2 regions of the Sneathiella aquimaris genome follow, and region 1 is predicted to be linked to the other one. Evidence: riboswitches for the same ligand, from Rfam matches in the RefSeq annotation. Region 1 holds a riboswitch; the other holds the start of a gene.
The links. Region 1 has a riboswitch for glycine ahead of OIR97_RS04415 (L-serine ammonia-lyase). Riboswitches for the same ligand answer to the same signal wherever they lie in the genome.
Positions count from the first base shown of each region.

Region 2: another riboswitch for glycine. It lies ahead of gcvT (glycine cleavage system aminomethyltransferase GcvT); the one in region 1 lies ahead of OIR97_RS04415 (L-serine ammonia-lyase).

Region 1 is NZ_CP112881.1:961,231-968,718, reverse strand. Features, by position in the region: gene OIR97_RS04445 (acyl-CoA dehydrogenase family protein) at 1-629, shown strand, start outside; gene OIR97_RS04440 ((2Fe-2S)-binding protein) at 796-987, shown strand; gene OIR97_RS04435 (tetratricopeptide repeat protein) at 1,631-2,236, shown strand; gene OIR97_RS04430 (hypothetical protein) at 2,309-2,659, shown strand; gene OIR97_RS04425 (glycosyltransferase) at 2,678-3,856, opposite strand; gene OIR97_RS04420 (alanine racemase) at 3,972-5,111, shown strand; glycine riboswitch at 5,202-5,287, shown strand; glycine riboswitch at 5,291-5,376, shown strand; gene OIR97_RS04415 (L-serine ammonia-lyase) at 5,430-6,905, shown strand; gene speE (polyamine aminopropyltransferase) at 6,909-7,488, opposite strand, start outside.
Region 2 is NZ_CP112881.1:1,168,210-1,175,697, reverse strand. Features, by position in the region: gene gcvPB (aminomethyl-transferring glycine dehydrogenase subunit GcvPB) at 1-38, opposite strand, end outside; gene gcvPA (aminomethyl-transferring glycine dehydrogenase subunit GcvPA) at 35-1,378, opposite strand; gene gcvH (glycine cleavage system protein GcvH) at 1,378-1,752, opposite strand; gene gcvT (glycine cleavage system aminomethyltransferase GcvT) at 1,795-2,904, opposite strand; glycine riboswitch at 2,965-3,064, opposite strand; glycine riboswitch at 3,068-3,154, opposite strand; gene OIR97_RS05345 (PAS domain-containing protein) at 3,352-3,873, shown strand; gene OIR97_RS05340 (methyl-accepting chemotaxis protein) at 3,848-5,257, shown strand; gene OIR97_RS05335 (hypothetical protein) at 5,302-5,871, opposite strand; gene ispH (4-hydroxy-3-methylbut-2-enyl diphosphate reductase) at 6,068-7,024, shown strand; gene thrB (homoserine kinase) at 7,047-7,488, shown strand, end outside.

The DNA.
Region 1 (7,488 bases):
AACAGCAATCACAGATTTTGGTTCCCAAAGACACACCCGGCGTCACGATTGTCCGCCCAATGAAAGTATTCGGCTCCGACGACGCCCCTCACGGGCATGCGGAAGTCCTGTTTGAAAATGTTCGTGTTCCCGCCTCCAACCTTATTGGAGAAGAAGGATCAGGTTTTGCAATCGCACAAGGTCGGCTAGGCCCAGGCCGCATCCACCATTGCATGCGCCTGATCGGATGCGCCCAAAGATCCCTTGAGCTAATGTGTCAACGGGTTGAAAATCGCGTTGCCTTTGGCAAAAAGTTAAGTGAACAGGGTTCAGTTCGCGAAGACATTGCGAAATCAGCCTGCGAAATTGAACAGGCCCGCCTTTTGACGCTACAAGCCGCCGACAAAATGGACCAAGGCAGCTACAAAGACGCAAAAGACATCATCGCGATGATTAAGATTGTCGCACCGAACATGGCACAAACGGTCATAGATCGCGCGATGCAAGCGCATGGAGCAATGGGTTTGAGCCAGGATACCTTTATGGCGGAAGCCTTTGCATATGCGCGAACCGTTCGCTTGGCTGATGGGCCCGATCAGGTCCACATGAACTCTTTAGGCAAGCAACTGGTGCGCCGCTACACAGAGTAAAACCGGACATTTAAGAAGCCGGAAAAAAGCAAGGCTCTCATGCCTTGCTTTTTTTGTGCCCTTTTCCCTGAAATACCGAAGCCAGGCATATATAGTATTGACAATCATTCTTAACTATCCCATATATTGAGAATGATTATCATTTTCATACTGTAAGGAAATGCGGATGTATGTATGCTTGTGTAATGGGTTTACAGATCGTGATGTAAAAAGCGCGATTGCAACCGGTATCAGTGCCGTCCCGGATGTCTATCACAGTCTAGGCGCCGCGCCCCAATGCGCGAAATGCAGCGTTCATATTCGCGACATCATTCATGAAGAGAAGGCCCGGAAAAGTTTCGCTGTATCTGCGGAATAACTCGTTTTGCCGCTCCCAAAAAAGAATTACCTCCACCGGTCAGGATGGAGGTTGTCTAGATCTGCAGGCCTTATAGTTAGTTGACGCCGTGGCCTCGGCTTTTTGTTTTTGGTCATGCCTCTTAATGGACACTTAAATATTTCAGTAAACAAAAACTGCCGGATTATTTTTCAGGACAGCCCTAAATTTTAGTGTTGTCCAAATTGCGCCTCCTCCCGGATTAAAAGAACAAAGTTCTTTATTGGAAGCACTCATTATTCAGCTTCTTGCTACTCGGTTTAAGTTTGGCTTGGATCTTTTCGTCCAGTTACCTCGCTTGCCAATATTATTATCAGCTTTCAGCCTAAATGACAAATTGTCATTTTTGACAAATCATCAAAATTTTGCATCCAAATTTCATTTTATTTCAAAAAATCGATAAAAATCAGTTCTTTAATTACAAATTGCAAAAAGAATAATTCCTAAAAAAATTATTGAGCATGCTTCCACTGACCTATTTTTTCTACTTTTCGATGGCTCATAAACGTTCAATACAATTTTAAAGAGCTATCAATTCAGAATCGCACTGATATTCCAACGGTGTTTATATTTGCGCCAACTACGGATCTTCTGCACACTGACCCTATCTGAGGGAGGGGCCCCGTTGCAAAAAAGACTGAACCTGTTTGTAATGATCTCATTACTCACCCTACTAACTTTCACCGCCGCGTTTTCAGAAGCCGATAAGACGGCCGCAAACGCTTACAAGGCAGGGCGTCATCAAGAAGCGTTTTTGCTATGGCTTGACCTCGCCAAACAAGGGGACCCGGATGCTCAGTTTAATGTCGCGTTTTTATTGGAAGCCGGGCAAGGGACAAAAAGGAACCTTTCTTCTGCCTTGAAATGGTATGAACTTGCCGCCCGGCAAAATTATCCCGGTGCAACTGTAAAATTGGGACAGATCCGAAAACAACTGGATGAGCTCAACAAAAAACAACTAAACCGGTGGCTTTCTAAAGCCGAAAACGGTGATTCTGAAAGTCAATTGGCCGTGTCAGAGCTATACCGCGCTGGGGAAATTGTGCCCGCGGATAAAGTAGAGGCGATGAAGTGGCTCACGCTATCACAGGAAACAGCCCGGAACAAAAGCTTGAAAGCCCGCATTCGCCGCGCGACTTCCCTCTTAGCTAAACAGTTGTCAAATATAGAAAAACAAGAAGCGCTTAAACGGGTCGTTCTGTGGAAACAACTTCGCGTGCCAATCGAATAGGAAAATATTCTTAGTTTTGGCACGATGTCTGCATTGAACGAAGCATACTTTATTTTATGTCTGGAGGTTCTCTTGCTACACGCTCAACAACTTAGCACTTCTGTTCCCAATCGATTTGAACAGCGTGACTCCTTTCGGGTTTCCAGTCCAATGCTTCAAGTGGAAATCAATGGTCAACAATTTGCCACGACAAATTGGTCCCTCAACGGGATCCTGGTAAATGGCCTCTTGGAAAATGCCGCATTGGATAAGCCCGTCAAAGGTATTTTTGGTCCAAATGGAACCTCCGAAATGTGTCAGTTCAATGGTCGGATCGTGCGGATTGACTTGAAAGAAAAACAAACTGCCATTGAATTGGATGGAAGCAGTCGTGAAGTCGCCGCGCTGCTCCCTTTATGGGTTCTTAAATACAATCTGGCGTGAGAATTAACGAAATAGCGATCATGTGCTGAGGAGAATATCTTCCGCGCAGATCGTTATTTTTTCAATTGCCTGCTTCCAGTCCCCTTTTGACAGTCTGATGGAAATATCAGCACAGCGCTGCTTCATGTCATGGTTTCCCAGTGCTCCATTGATAATTGCAGATATCTCTGCTTCATTCGCCCCAGAAGGCACTCTGTCTCCTAGTCCCTGTGCTTTGATCAATCTTGCTGATAAATTTGATTCTGACTGTCTTGGAAACATGATTTGCGGCCGACCAGTCATCAAACAAGAGGTCGCTGTCCCCCCACCTCCAGAATGCAGCACCAAGCTTACTTTGGGCAGCATCCTGGCAAAATCCACTGGTTTTTCAAGCATCTTCAGATGTTCGGAATGGTATCGCTGAGTTCGCTCTGGACTTGCGCCTCGAATATAAGCGGTGGTGGGAACCGCGCTTTTCTGCAAGACGTTTAAAAGTATCTCACTATCTGCCGCCTCATTCGCCATATACAAGAAAATATGATCGTCTTCAGGCAATTTTGCAGGTTCAAGAGAAACTTCCAACGGCCCGCACACCGGCACTTCCCTTAACCCATCATAGGGGTCCAGTTGAGGTAGAGTGCATGCGAATTGCCCCTCACTGTTAAAAACCTCTGGCAGATAGCGATAGGGTTTGAGCCCTTTTTCACGACGTAACTTATTGAAAAGCACAAGCAATCTCTGCTGGTTCACCAGAGGCTTACCCGTTGTTATGACAGGCGGGTATTCTTTTAAAGAGGCAGGCGGAAGAGTGAAGCCATTACCAATATTGATTATCGGCACACGCCCGCCAATCGCCAGGTTGAGGCCCGGACTGTGATCAGCAACGATCAAATCAGGTTTGGCAATCGTGACCAAATCGTCCCATGCGGACATCATGGTACGCAAGATTTCCGGATACCCGAAACCCTGCCGTGCGATAACATCGGCGTAACTGGGTGTTGCAACTCCTCGCACATTCGCAATCGGCGGATTTTTCCAGTAAGGCGCCTGTATCATGGAATAGCCATGCTTTTTGACAACATCATAACACTGGGTCACATCGCGACAGGCAAACAGAATATCATGCCCTTTGGCTTTCAAAACATCAGCAATGCGAAGGAGTGGGTAAATATGCCCGAGGCTAGCCCCAAATTCCCAGCCGAATAACACTTTTGCCACTTTCGCTTCCCCTCGAACTAACCCATACTCTCGCCATCGGTTTTATTAATAAGACCACCTGTTAAAAAGTCAGGCAATGCGAAACTGCGCTAAAGACTTAACCGAGGAGAGAAGTGTGTCATTCGGTGAATTAAGCACCCCTACTTTGCTTTTGGAAAAAACCAAACTTATCGCCAATATCAACAAATTGGATTTACGGTTATCGACCCTATCCACACCATTGAGGCCTCACCTGAAAACCTGCAAGTCAGCGCGGGTCGCCGAACTGATTCCCAATATCACGCAAAATGGCATCACCGTTTCAACCCTCCACGAAGCGCGCTATTTTTTAGACAATGGCCACACTGACATCCTGTATGCGGTGTCAATCGCGCCGCAAAAATTAACACAGATAAAACAGCTTCAGGATCAAGGCGCGTCAATGACACTTATTCTGGATACACTGGAGGCTGCAAAAATGGTCGCCCAATCGTCGGAGGAGCTGCAAGCTGTCTTTCCTTGCCTCATCGAAATTGATTGCGATGGAAAACGTGCGGGCCTCCCCCCACAAGCGCCGGAAATTGTTGAAATAGCCGCATTCCTAAACGAACAAAGTGGAACTCAAATGAAGGGTGTCCTCTCTCATTCTGGCGGTTCTTACTATTGCCAAACCATACAGGAACTTCAGGAAATGGCGGAACAGGAACGCATTTCGATCACAACCGCCGCCCAGCGCATTAGAAACGCAGGCCTACCCTGCCCGGTTGTCAGTGCAGGTTCAACGCCAACAGCCACCTATGCCGCAACTCTTGAGGGGGTAACGGAATACCGTGCGGGCGTTTATGTTTTTCAGGATATGGTCATGGAAGCCCTCGGCGTGTGCCAGACAAACGATATCGCTTTGTCAATTTTGACAACAGTCATCAGTCACAACAAGTCTGGGAACAGGCTTATAATAGACGCGGGCAGCCTTGCGTTATCAACGGATCCAGGCAAAAAGAACCGTCTTGGTGAACCGCATTACGGATGCGTTTGCGACGCAACCACGGGCCAACCGATCGACGGGTTATGGGTGACGTCAACCAATCAGGAGCATGGCTTGATTTCATTGGATAACTCAAACAGATCCCTGACGGATTTTCCAATCGGGACACAGTTTCGAATCCTGCCAAATCATGCTTGCATAACGGCGGCAGCCTATCCTGGATATCACATTCTCGACGATCAGGTGCCGCCCGCCGTAATCGATTATTGGGATCGCTCTAACGGATGGTAGCGGGCAAATGTTTGGCGATTCTTCAATAAAACTTGACGCTTATTGCCTAGCCTCATAGGGTCAACCCGCCTGTAATATCAGGCACCTCTAAAATCCCTGACGGGAGAGCCCGTTTAATCGGCGCCGAAGGAGCAACCGCCCCGGAAACTCTCAGGCAAATGAACTGTCAGGTATAGAGGCTCTGGAGAGAGGGTCGGTAGAATATCCGGCTCCACCGAAGAGGTACCCGGCATCATCCGGTAATCTTTCAGGTCCACGGACAGAGGGGGCATCATCTAACAGGTAGACCGCAAGGTCACAGGGTATGAGGATGCCGATATGACGGAAATTGAAAAAGCAGGATTAGGAAGTGTAACACCGGTTATCCCAGCGAAGCCGAGAAACACTGATCCCGTGCCCACCTCACAGCTTGATGTCAATATAAGTGTGACAGACCTTTATACTATCGGTATTGGGCCGTCTTCCTCCCATACTGTTGGACCGATGCGTGCGGCCAAAAGATTTGTCGATCATCTTATTGCCGTTGAGGCATTCGATAACACAGCGCGGGTCCTGGTTGAATTATACGGATCTCTTGCGCTAACCGGTCACGGTCACGGAACTGATATTGCTATTCTATCAGGACTGTCTGGCGAACGCCCCTCCCTGATTGACCCAGAGGCGATTGCCCCACTAGTTGATAAAATTCGGACAGAAAACCTTCTCAATCTGGGAGGACGGAAAAATATTCCCTTTTTTGAGGATGAAAATCTGCTGTTCCTGAAAGATGAAATGCTGCCGGAACATTCAAACGGTATGCGCTTTTGTGCCTATACCAGCGATGGGGATCTACTGGTGGAAAAAGACTATTTCTCTGTGGGCGGCGGTTATGTTGTTTCTCACAATGAAGGAGACAGGGCAGAAACCAAAGGTCATAATATTAAGATGCCGCATCCGTTCACCTCTGCCGCTGAACTGCTGGCGGTTGGCAAGGAAACGGGCCTTAGCATCGCTGAAATTATGCGTCAGAACGAAACCACCTGGCGCAGTGATGATGAAACCAACGAATTTTTGGATAGCGTTTCGCAGGCGATGCTGGCCTGCATTCGGCGTGGCTGCGAAGCGGAGGGCATATTGCCCGGTGGTCTTAACGTCAAACGCCGTGCGGGGGCCCTGTTCAAGGAATTGATGGCCAACCCTGAACGCGCGTCCCGCGATCCGCTGACCGTTCTGGACTGGGTCAATCTTTATGCCCTTGCAGTCAATGAAGAGAACGCTGCTGGAAGCCGTGTTGTCACAGCGCCAACCAATGGTGCCGCCGGTGTCATTCCTGCTGTTTTGAAATATTATGAACGTTTTTGCCCGGGATCAAACGAAGAAGGTATTCGAAACTTCCTTTTGACTGCAGCGGCCATCGGTTCAATTTACAAAAAACGCGCATCCATTTCTGCGGCTGAAGTTGGCTGTCAGGGCGAAGTGGGTGTTGCCTGCTCCATGGCGGCAGGTGCCCTGGCTGCCGTGCTTGGGGGCACAAATGAGCAAGTCGAAAACGCCGCTGAAATTGGTATGGAACATAATCTTGGTCTGACTTGCGATCCAATTGGCGGACTGGTCCAGATCCCTTGCATCGAACGCAACACAATGGGCGCAATGAAAGCCATCAACGCGGCGCGCCTGGCCTTGTCAGGCGACGGCACTCATGTGGTATCCCTTGACGAAGTTATTGAAACAATGCGCCAAACAGGCATTGATATGCTCAGTAAATATAAAGAGACATCACAAGGCGGTCTGGCAGTAAATGTTGTGGAATGTTAGCCGTTACTCGGTCGTTGTCAGGATTTTTTTGACGTAGATTGGTAGCACGAAAGACGCTTTATGAACATCTGGCGTATAGTAACCGGTCTCAATATCAGCGTCTAGAAACCGGTCCGCAAGCGTTGCTTCAGAAAGCTTTCGCAATTCCTTGTTGTCGGTCGCCCATCCAAAGGCCAACGGACCGCCGACATAACTGGGAATTGTTGCCATATAAAAACTGACATCCTGAAACAGAAGTCCCAGACGATCATAACTATTTCTCAGCTCCTCTGCCTGAACAAAAGGCACGCCGTTCTGCGTAACGATTACACCGCCAGCCGTCAGGCAGGACTTGCAATCGGTATAAAATTCTTGGGTATATAAAACTTCGCCCGGGCCGTGTGGGTCGGTTGAGTCAATAATTATAACATCCCATTTCTGATCCGTTTCCTTCACAAACTGACACCCATCAGCAACCACAAGATCCAGTCTGGGGTCGTCAAAGGCACCATTTGAAATGCTTGGGAGGTATTTTATCGACAGATCAATAACAGAGCGGTCGATATCAACCAAAGTGACGGCAATATTGCGATGCTTTAAAACC
Region 2 (7,488 bases), 210 kb from region 1:
CCGGGACGGGTCGGACGTCCAACATTGTTTAGCATCAGACAAGCTCCTTCAGGGCAGAAACCAATTTTTCAACATCGGTTGCTTTTACTGTTTCGGTGACCGCAACGAGCAGCAGGTTGTCCAAAGCAGCATTTCCAGGGATAAGCCGCGAGACAGGGACACCACCCAAAACACCGTTATCAGCCATCGCTTCGACAGCTTTTTCGGCAGAACATGGTAATTTCACCGTAAATTCATTGAAGAAAGTGTCGTTCAGAACATCAAAACCTTCCAAAGAATCAATGGCTTCAGCGACCGTAACCGCTTCGCCATGATTGATTTCTGAAAGCTTGGCAAGACCAGTTTCTCCCAGAAGGCTCATGTGAATGCTAAACGCCAATGAACACAAACCAGCGTTGGTACAGATATTACTGGTCGCCTTTTCTCGGCGGATATGCTGCTCTCGCGTGGAAAGGGTTAAAACGAAACCGCGTTTTCCCTCTTGATCCGTTGTTTCGCCGCACAGCCGGCCGGGCATCTGCCGGACAAACTTATCGCGCGTTGCAAGCAGACCAACATAAGGCCCCCCATAAGACAAAGGAACGCCAATAGACTGTCCCTCACCCACAACAATATCAGCCCCCATCTCTCCGGGCGGTGTTACCGCGCCCAGTGATACAATTTCGTTCACAACAACGACCAGCAATGCCCCGACTTCGTGGCATTGTTCCGCAAGGTCACTAAGATCCTGCAAACGACCAAAGAAGTCCGGGTTCTGAACAACAACACAGGCAATATCTTTTCCAAGACCCGCTGTGTAATCCTCATCTCCCATTGGGACTGTTGGATATTCGACAGCTTCAAAATCAGTATATTGCAGCGTTGTCTGAGTAACTTCGCGGTAATGCGGATGCAGATTACCGGACAGGATTGCTTTTTTGCGCCGTGTCACACGACATGCCATCAAGACGGCTTCCGCACAGGATGTTGCACCGTCATACATGGAAGCGTTTGCCACATCCATTCCGGTGATCAATGCCACCTGACTTTGAAATTCAAACAGCGCCTGCAGCGTTCCCTGACTGATTTCCGGCTGATAGGGCGTGTAGGCAGTCAGAAACTCTGATCGCTGTATCAAATGATCAACAACCGAAGGAACGTGATGTCGATAAGCACCAGCCCCTAGAAAAAAGGGGGCTTTTGTCGGCGAAAGACTTTTCGCGCCATAGGCTTGCATCTGCGCATCCACATCCATCTCGGGTGCATGTTTAGGCAAATCCAACAGGCCTTTCAGTCTAGCGTCCTCTGGAATATCAACGAAGAGATCATCAACCGACCCAACACCGATTTTTTCCAGCATCGCCTGCCTTTCGGCAGCGGTATGCGGCATATATCTCATTAGCCAAGACCTTCAATATAAGACTTGTACGCATCTTCATCCATCAGATCGTCCAGTTCAGAGGCGTCAGCGACTTTAAGCTTTGCAAACCAGCCACTGCCCAACGCTTCGTCATTTACCAGAGAAGGCGTATCTTCAAGATCACCGTTCACCTCAACAACTTCACCGGCAACTGGAACATAAACTTCTGATGCCGCTTTAACACTTTCAACAACAGCAAGTTCATCCCCTTTTCCGAGGTTAGCGCCCACTTCGGGGACTTCGACAAAAACGACATCGCCCAGTTGCTGCTGTGCGTAATCACTAATGCCGACGGTCGCGATGTCACCCTCAATGGAAATCCATTCGTGATCTTTGGTATATTTAATGCTCATCTGATTTTCCCAAATTCAATCTAAATTTTCAGGTTTGAGGACTTAGCCCCGGTAATATCTTTGTTCGACAAACGGCATCTTGACGATTTTTGCCGCCCTTGCTTTTCCGCGGATAATAAGTTGAACTTCTGTTCCGGCAGCTGCGAGTCCCAAAGGAACATAGCCCATGGCAATCGGTGCCTGCAGGCTGGGCGCAAATCCGCCGGACGTAATCTCGCCGACAACATTTCCGTCCATATCTGCAATTTCTGTATGTTCTCTTGCGGGTGCCCGCCCTTCAGGCAGAATTCCAACGCGTTTCATGGCTGGCTTGTCCGCAATTTCTTTTACAATAATATCGGCGCCGGGAAATCCGCCTTCTTCCCGTCGCCGTTTGCTGATTGCCCATAACAGGCCCGCTGACACGGGCGTTGTTTCTGTTGTCAGGTCATGGCCATACAAACACAGGCCTGCCTCCAAACGTAAGGAGTCTCGCGCCCCCAAACCAATGGCGGCGACTTCCTCCTCTGCGAGGAGTTTCTTGCAAATTGCAACGGCGTTTTCATTTGGAATGGAAATTTCGTACCCGTCTTCACCTGTGTACCCTGACCGGGTTACAAAGCACGGGATGCCATCGATCTCGAGTTCCTTGAAACTCATAAATGGCATAGTCGCCACTTCCGGATTAAAACGCGCTAAAACGCTGGCACTTTTTGGGCCCTGCAAAGCGACAAGAGCCCGGTTTGTCAGTTCTTCAACAACGGCCTCTCCCGCCAATCCGTCTTTTAGAAGGGCAATATCCTGTTCTTTGCAGGCAGCGTTCACGACAACAAACAGATCATTCTCGCGGCGGGTGATAATAAGATCATCCAGAATACCGCCCTGCTCATTTGTAAAAAAGCTGTAGCGCATTTCGCCATCTTTTAGGGACTGGATATCGCCGGGAACAAGCTTTTCAATGGATTTTGCAGGATCTTTCCCGGTGATCACTACCTGCCCCATATGAGACACATCAAACAACCCGGCAGATTCGCGGGTTTGTAAATGTTCCTTCATAATTCCATCAGGATATTGCACAGGCATATCATACCCGGCAAAGGGGACCATTTTGGCGCCTAGCTCTATATGAAGGTCGTAAAGAACGGTCCGATTAACATCAGAAGTGTTTACCATAAGAAATCTCAATCCAGCAAAGAGGTTATGCCGCGATACACTTGTACCGAAAGCAACCCCCTCTGTCTTAAGGACCTGAGAGATTTGACGTTGCGAATCCTACTGGATTCTAACGCTTACCCCTTCGGTGAAATTACCAACGGTAATTTGCTTTCCAGAGTTTCATCCCCCTGCGGTCCGGGTGCCTGAGAGTTTCCGGGGCGGTTGCTCCTTCGGCGATGGATAAATCCATCTCTCCCGCAGGGATCATCTGTATGAAGCCGTGATAATAGCCAAGCTTTTCGTTCTGTCAAACGAACAAACGACCTTCCTGCGAACTAAGATCATTTCGATCTTTATTTTCTTGCTGCCTTTAACAACAGTAAATTAATAATATTACAAAGTATTAACCATTTTGAGCCACTGTGGGGGAAATAGAACTGTGAAACAAAGATGGTTTAAAACAGAATGCGCCCAGACACTCCGCCCACAGATCAGGAACGCCATCTTGGCAGAAAAGAAATCATTGTCAGTAAGACAGATCTCAGTGGTAAAATTACCTACGCAAATCGGAAATTTATGGAGATATCAGATTTTTCCGAACCGGAACTACTTGGGGTCCAACATAACCTGATCCGCCATCCAGATATGCCAAGAGCGATTTTCCATTATTTGTGGGATCAGCTGGAAAAAGGCAATGAAGTCTTTGCCTATGTTAAAAACCTGTGCAAGAACGGTGATTACTACTGGGTCTTCGCTCATGTAACCCCTTCTGTTCAAGATGACGTCACAGTCGGATACCATTCCAACAGGCGGGCCGTCGATCCAGACATCGTCACCAAAATAATCGCCCCCTTCTATCAGAAACTTGTTGCCGAAGAGAAATCCCATTCGTCGCCGAAAGAAGGATTAAATGCCTCCCTTGGCTTGCTCTCAACATTTATCCAGGATCAAGGAGGCAACTATGACAAATGGCTCTTCTCTCTTTAAATCCATTTCGCCCGTAATTGGAGCCGCCCTTGTTACCAGTGCGGCCTTCGCGATTTACCTGTATACTCAAAATTCGTTCAACTTCATGTCCATTGCATTTGTCGGTGCTTTGGTGGCAGTGGCTGTTGTCGCAATTAAGTTCAGGCGGGATGCCCGAAAAGCGATGCAGGAGCGGGACAATATGAGATTGATGCTGGAAGCACGGGCGGGCGATATGACCCATACCGGATTTCAAACTCCCTCCCATTCCGCTGACGAAATCAAAAAAGTTGAAAATATTTGCAAACGACTGGCCGTGGGTGATTTTGAAGCCCGAATTTCCCACATAGAAGAAGGCACCGAGCTCACTGAATTAATGTGGTCCATCAACGAATTAGCAGATCGGACTGATGCCTTTATGAGGGAAGCCGCAGCATCCATGCAACATGTGGCCGACCAGAAATATTACCGCCGAATTATTGATTTTGACATGGATGGTGCTTTCAAGCGCACGGCTGCCACCATTAATGAATGCACAAACATGTTTGAGCATCGAACGAATGAATTCAGCGACGTCATTTATCAGTTTGAACACACAATCGGCAGCGTCTCAAAATCAATATATGAGAGCGCCGAAGGGTTGCACCATTCAGCCGATCTCCTTTCAAGTCATGCAAGTGATGCGGCAACACAGGTCGATAATGTCAACAATGCTGCGATAAATGCCTCCTCTAACTTTCAAACGGTTGCAAGTTCAGCTGAAGAAATGTCAGCCTCTATTCAGGAAATCGGACGACAAGTTCGGAACTCTCTTGAAAATGCCCAAACGGCCTCGCAAATGGCCGATAGCGGAAATACGAAAATCAAAGGTCTGGCACTCGCCGCCCAATCAATTGGCGAAGTTGTGAAGCTGATTGAGGATATCGCGAGCCAGACAAATCTTCTGGCCTTGAATGCCACCATCGAAGCCGCCCGGGCGGGCGATGCGGGTAAGGGCTTTGCGGTCGTTGCCAACGAAGTTAAAAATCTGGCCAATCAAACAGCAAAGGCAACCGAAGATATCAGCAAGCAGATTGTTGATATTCAAAACGCGACGGATGAAGCCGTCTCTTCCATGGAGACAATCAATTCATCGGTCAGCGATATCAACCATGCTGTCACCGCCATTTCCTCGGCCATGGATGAGCAAAATGCGGCCACTCAGGAGATTGCGCAAAGTGTTGCAAGTGCCTCTGAAAGCACTGTATCGGTGTCAAATAATATCAAGACTGTAAAAGTATCGACGGAGGCAACCTCCGCCACCAGTAAAAAACTCCTTACCGAAGCCGACACCCTTCAGGAACATTCAAAAGGACTGGAAGACAATGTTTCTTCCTTCCTTGAACATGTTCGAAAGGTCATTTGACGATAAGTCGTTTTTGAAAGCGGGTCCGCGTCCCGGTGCCGTAGTTAGTTGACTTTGTTACGGTTATATTCCAGCTCTTCCTTGGTGAGTTGCAGTCCTAAAACGATCGTATAATCACGGCCGTCCCGATTGGTTGGCAAAGGGATTCGCTGTACAATCTCTTCCTGAACAGCACCCCGACGCCGACCTTCTGCAACCTCTACCGGACTTTGCAGGATCTTCTTTGTCAAAATCCGGCGTGAGCTGTCTGCAATCGCAACGAAGAACGGGAATGTATGGGTTTGGCCTTTCGCCGCCGGCCCTTTGATCGCACCAATTCGCAAAATTAACTCCACGACCAGTTCGGTATCATCATTTTCATAAAAACACTCCCCGCTGACAGGTGCGATAATCCCCTCATATTCGACATCGACAAGATCGCGGCCCGGGCCATCCTGAAAAACGGTAATTGTGTCCGCGTTTGGCAGAACTGAAACGGCAGGGCACGGCAGGACGACTTTATTTGGGTTAAAAATATCTGGCAGGGCCGCATCAAAAGATCCACTACACGCGCTTAACAAAGACAGTGAAATCATCGAAGCTACAAGTTTTCCGCGACTGAAAAAACGTATCATACCCTGCTTTTCTTTCATTATTCCAAATTCTATGACCGGATTAGTACGTCTCACACTGGTGTTCATCTGGAAATTGATGTACTAATTCGCCGAATTTAGGATGGACGGCTCCTTTTAGCAAGCGACGCGGCGCATTGTTGCTGGATAATTCTGAAAAGCAGGAATAATTCAGCTATTTCTGCCGGAGGTGGATGGTATGACACGTGAAAAAAGAACTCTTCTTCTCGCCGCTCCGCGCGGATTCTGCGCTGGCGTTGATCGAGCGATTCAAATCGTTGAAAAAGCGTTGGTAAAATATGGCGCTCCCGTATACGTCCGCCATGAGATTGTTCACAATCGTTATGTGGTTGAAAATCTGGAAAAAAAGGGGGCTGTTTTCGTTGATGAACTGTCAGATGTCCCCGCTGACGTCCCTGTCATTTTCTCCGCGCACGGTGTTGCAAAGTCAGTTCCAGCCGAGGCAGAAGCAAAGAAAATGTTCTTCATTGATGCAACCTGCCCACTGGTCAGCAAAGTCCACCGGGAGGCAGAACGGCACAAAAAGGACGGTCAGGAAATTATTCTGATTGGCCATAAAGGGCACCCGGAAGTCATTGGCACAATGGGACAATTGGCCGCGGGAGAAATCAGTCTGGTCGAAACGGTTGCGGATGCCGAGAATTTTGAGCCAAAAAATATAGATGGCAAGCTTGCCTATTTGACGCAAACAACCTTATCTGTTGATGAAACTAGAGACATCGTCGCGACGTTAAGCCGCCGTTTCCCGTCAATCGCGGCACCCAAGAAAGAAGACATCTGTTACGCGACGACCAATCGGCAGGCCGCCGTAAAGGAACTTGCCTCGCAATGTGATGGTATTCTGGTCATCGGCGCACCAAACTCGTCAAATTCCATGCGTTTGGTGGAAGTTGCAAAAAAGATCGGCTGCCAGCATGTATCACTGGTTCAACGGGCGACGGACATCCCGTGGGACAATCTGCAAGGCTGCCAGACGATTGGGATAACAGCCGGCGCTTCTGCCCCGGAAACACTTGTTGAAGAGGTAACTGATGCTTTTGCAAAACGGTATGACGTAACCATAAAAGAAGTTGTAAAGACCGAAGAGCATGTAACGTTCAAACTTCCGCGCGAATTGGAAAATGTGAGCGAATAAGAATAGGAATGGCAGAACCACCATGGCTGTTTACACCGACATATCTGACGATGATCTTGATCTGATTGCCGGGGATTATCCCATAGGCGAGATACTGTCCTGTAAGGGGATCGCGGAAGGGGTCGAAAATTCCAATTTTCTGCTTCATTCAGAAACTGGACATTATATTCTAACGATCTACGAAAAACGGGTAAATGAAGCAGACCTGCCTTTTTTCCTCGGATTGATGGAACATCTTGCAGATCATGGATATGTTTCGCCGCGCCCGGTTAAAACCAAAACCGGTGACAGCCTGTCCCGCGTTGCGGGCAAACCTGCCGCCTTAATCGAATTTCTTGAAGGCCGGTCGATGCGGCGCGTCTCCCCTGAACACTGTGCCCTGCTGGGGCGTTCACTGGCTGATTTACACATTGCGGGTGGCGGATTTCAAATACAAAGACCCAACTCTTTGACCATAGACAGCT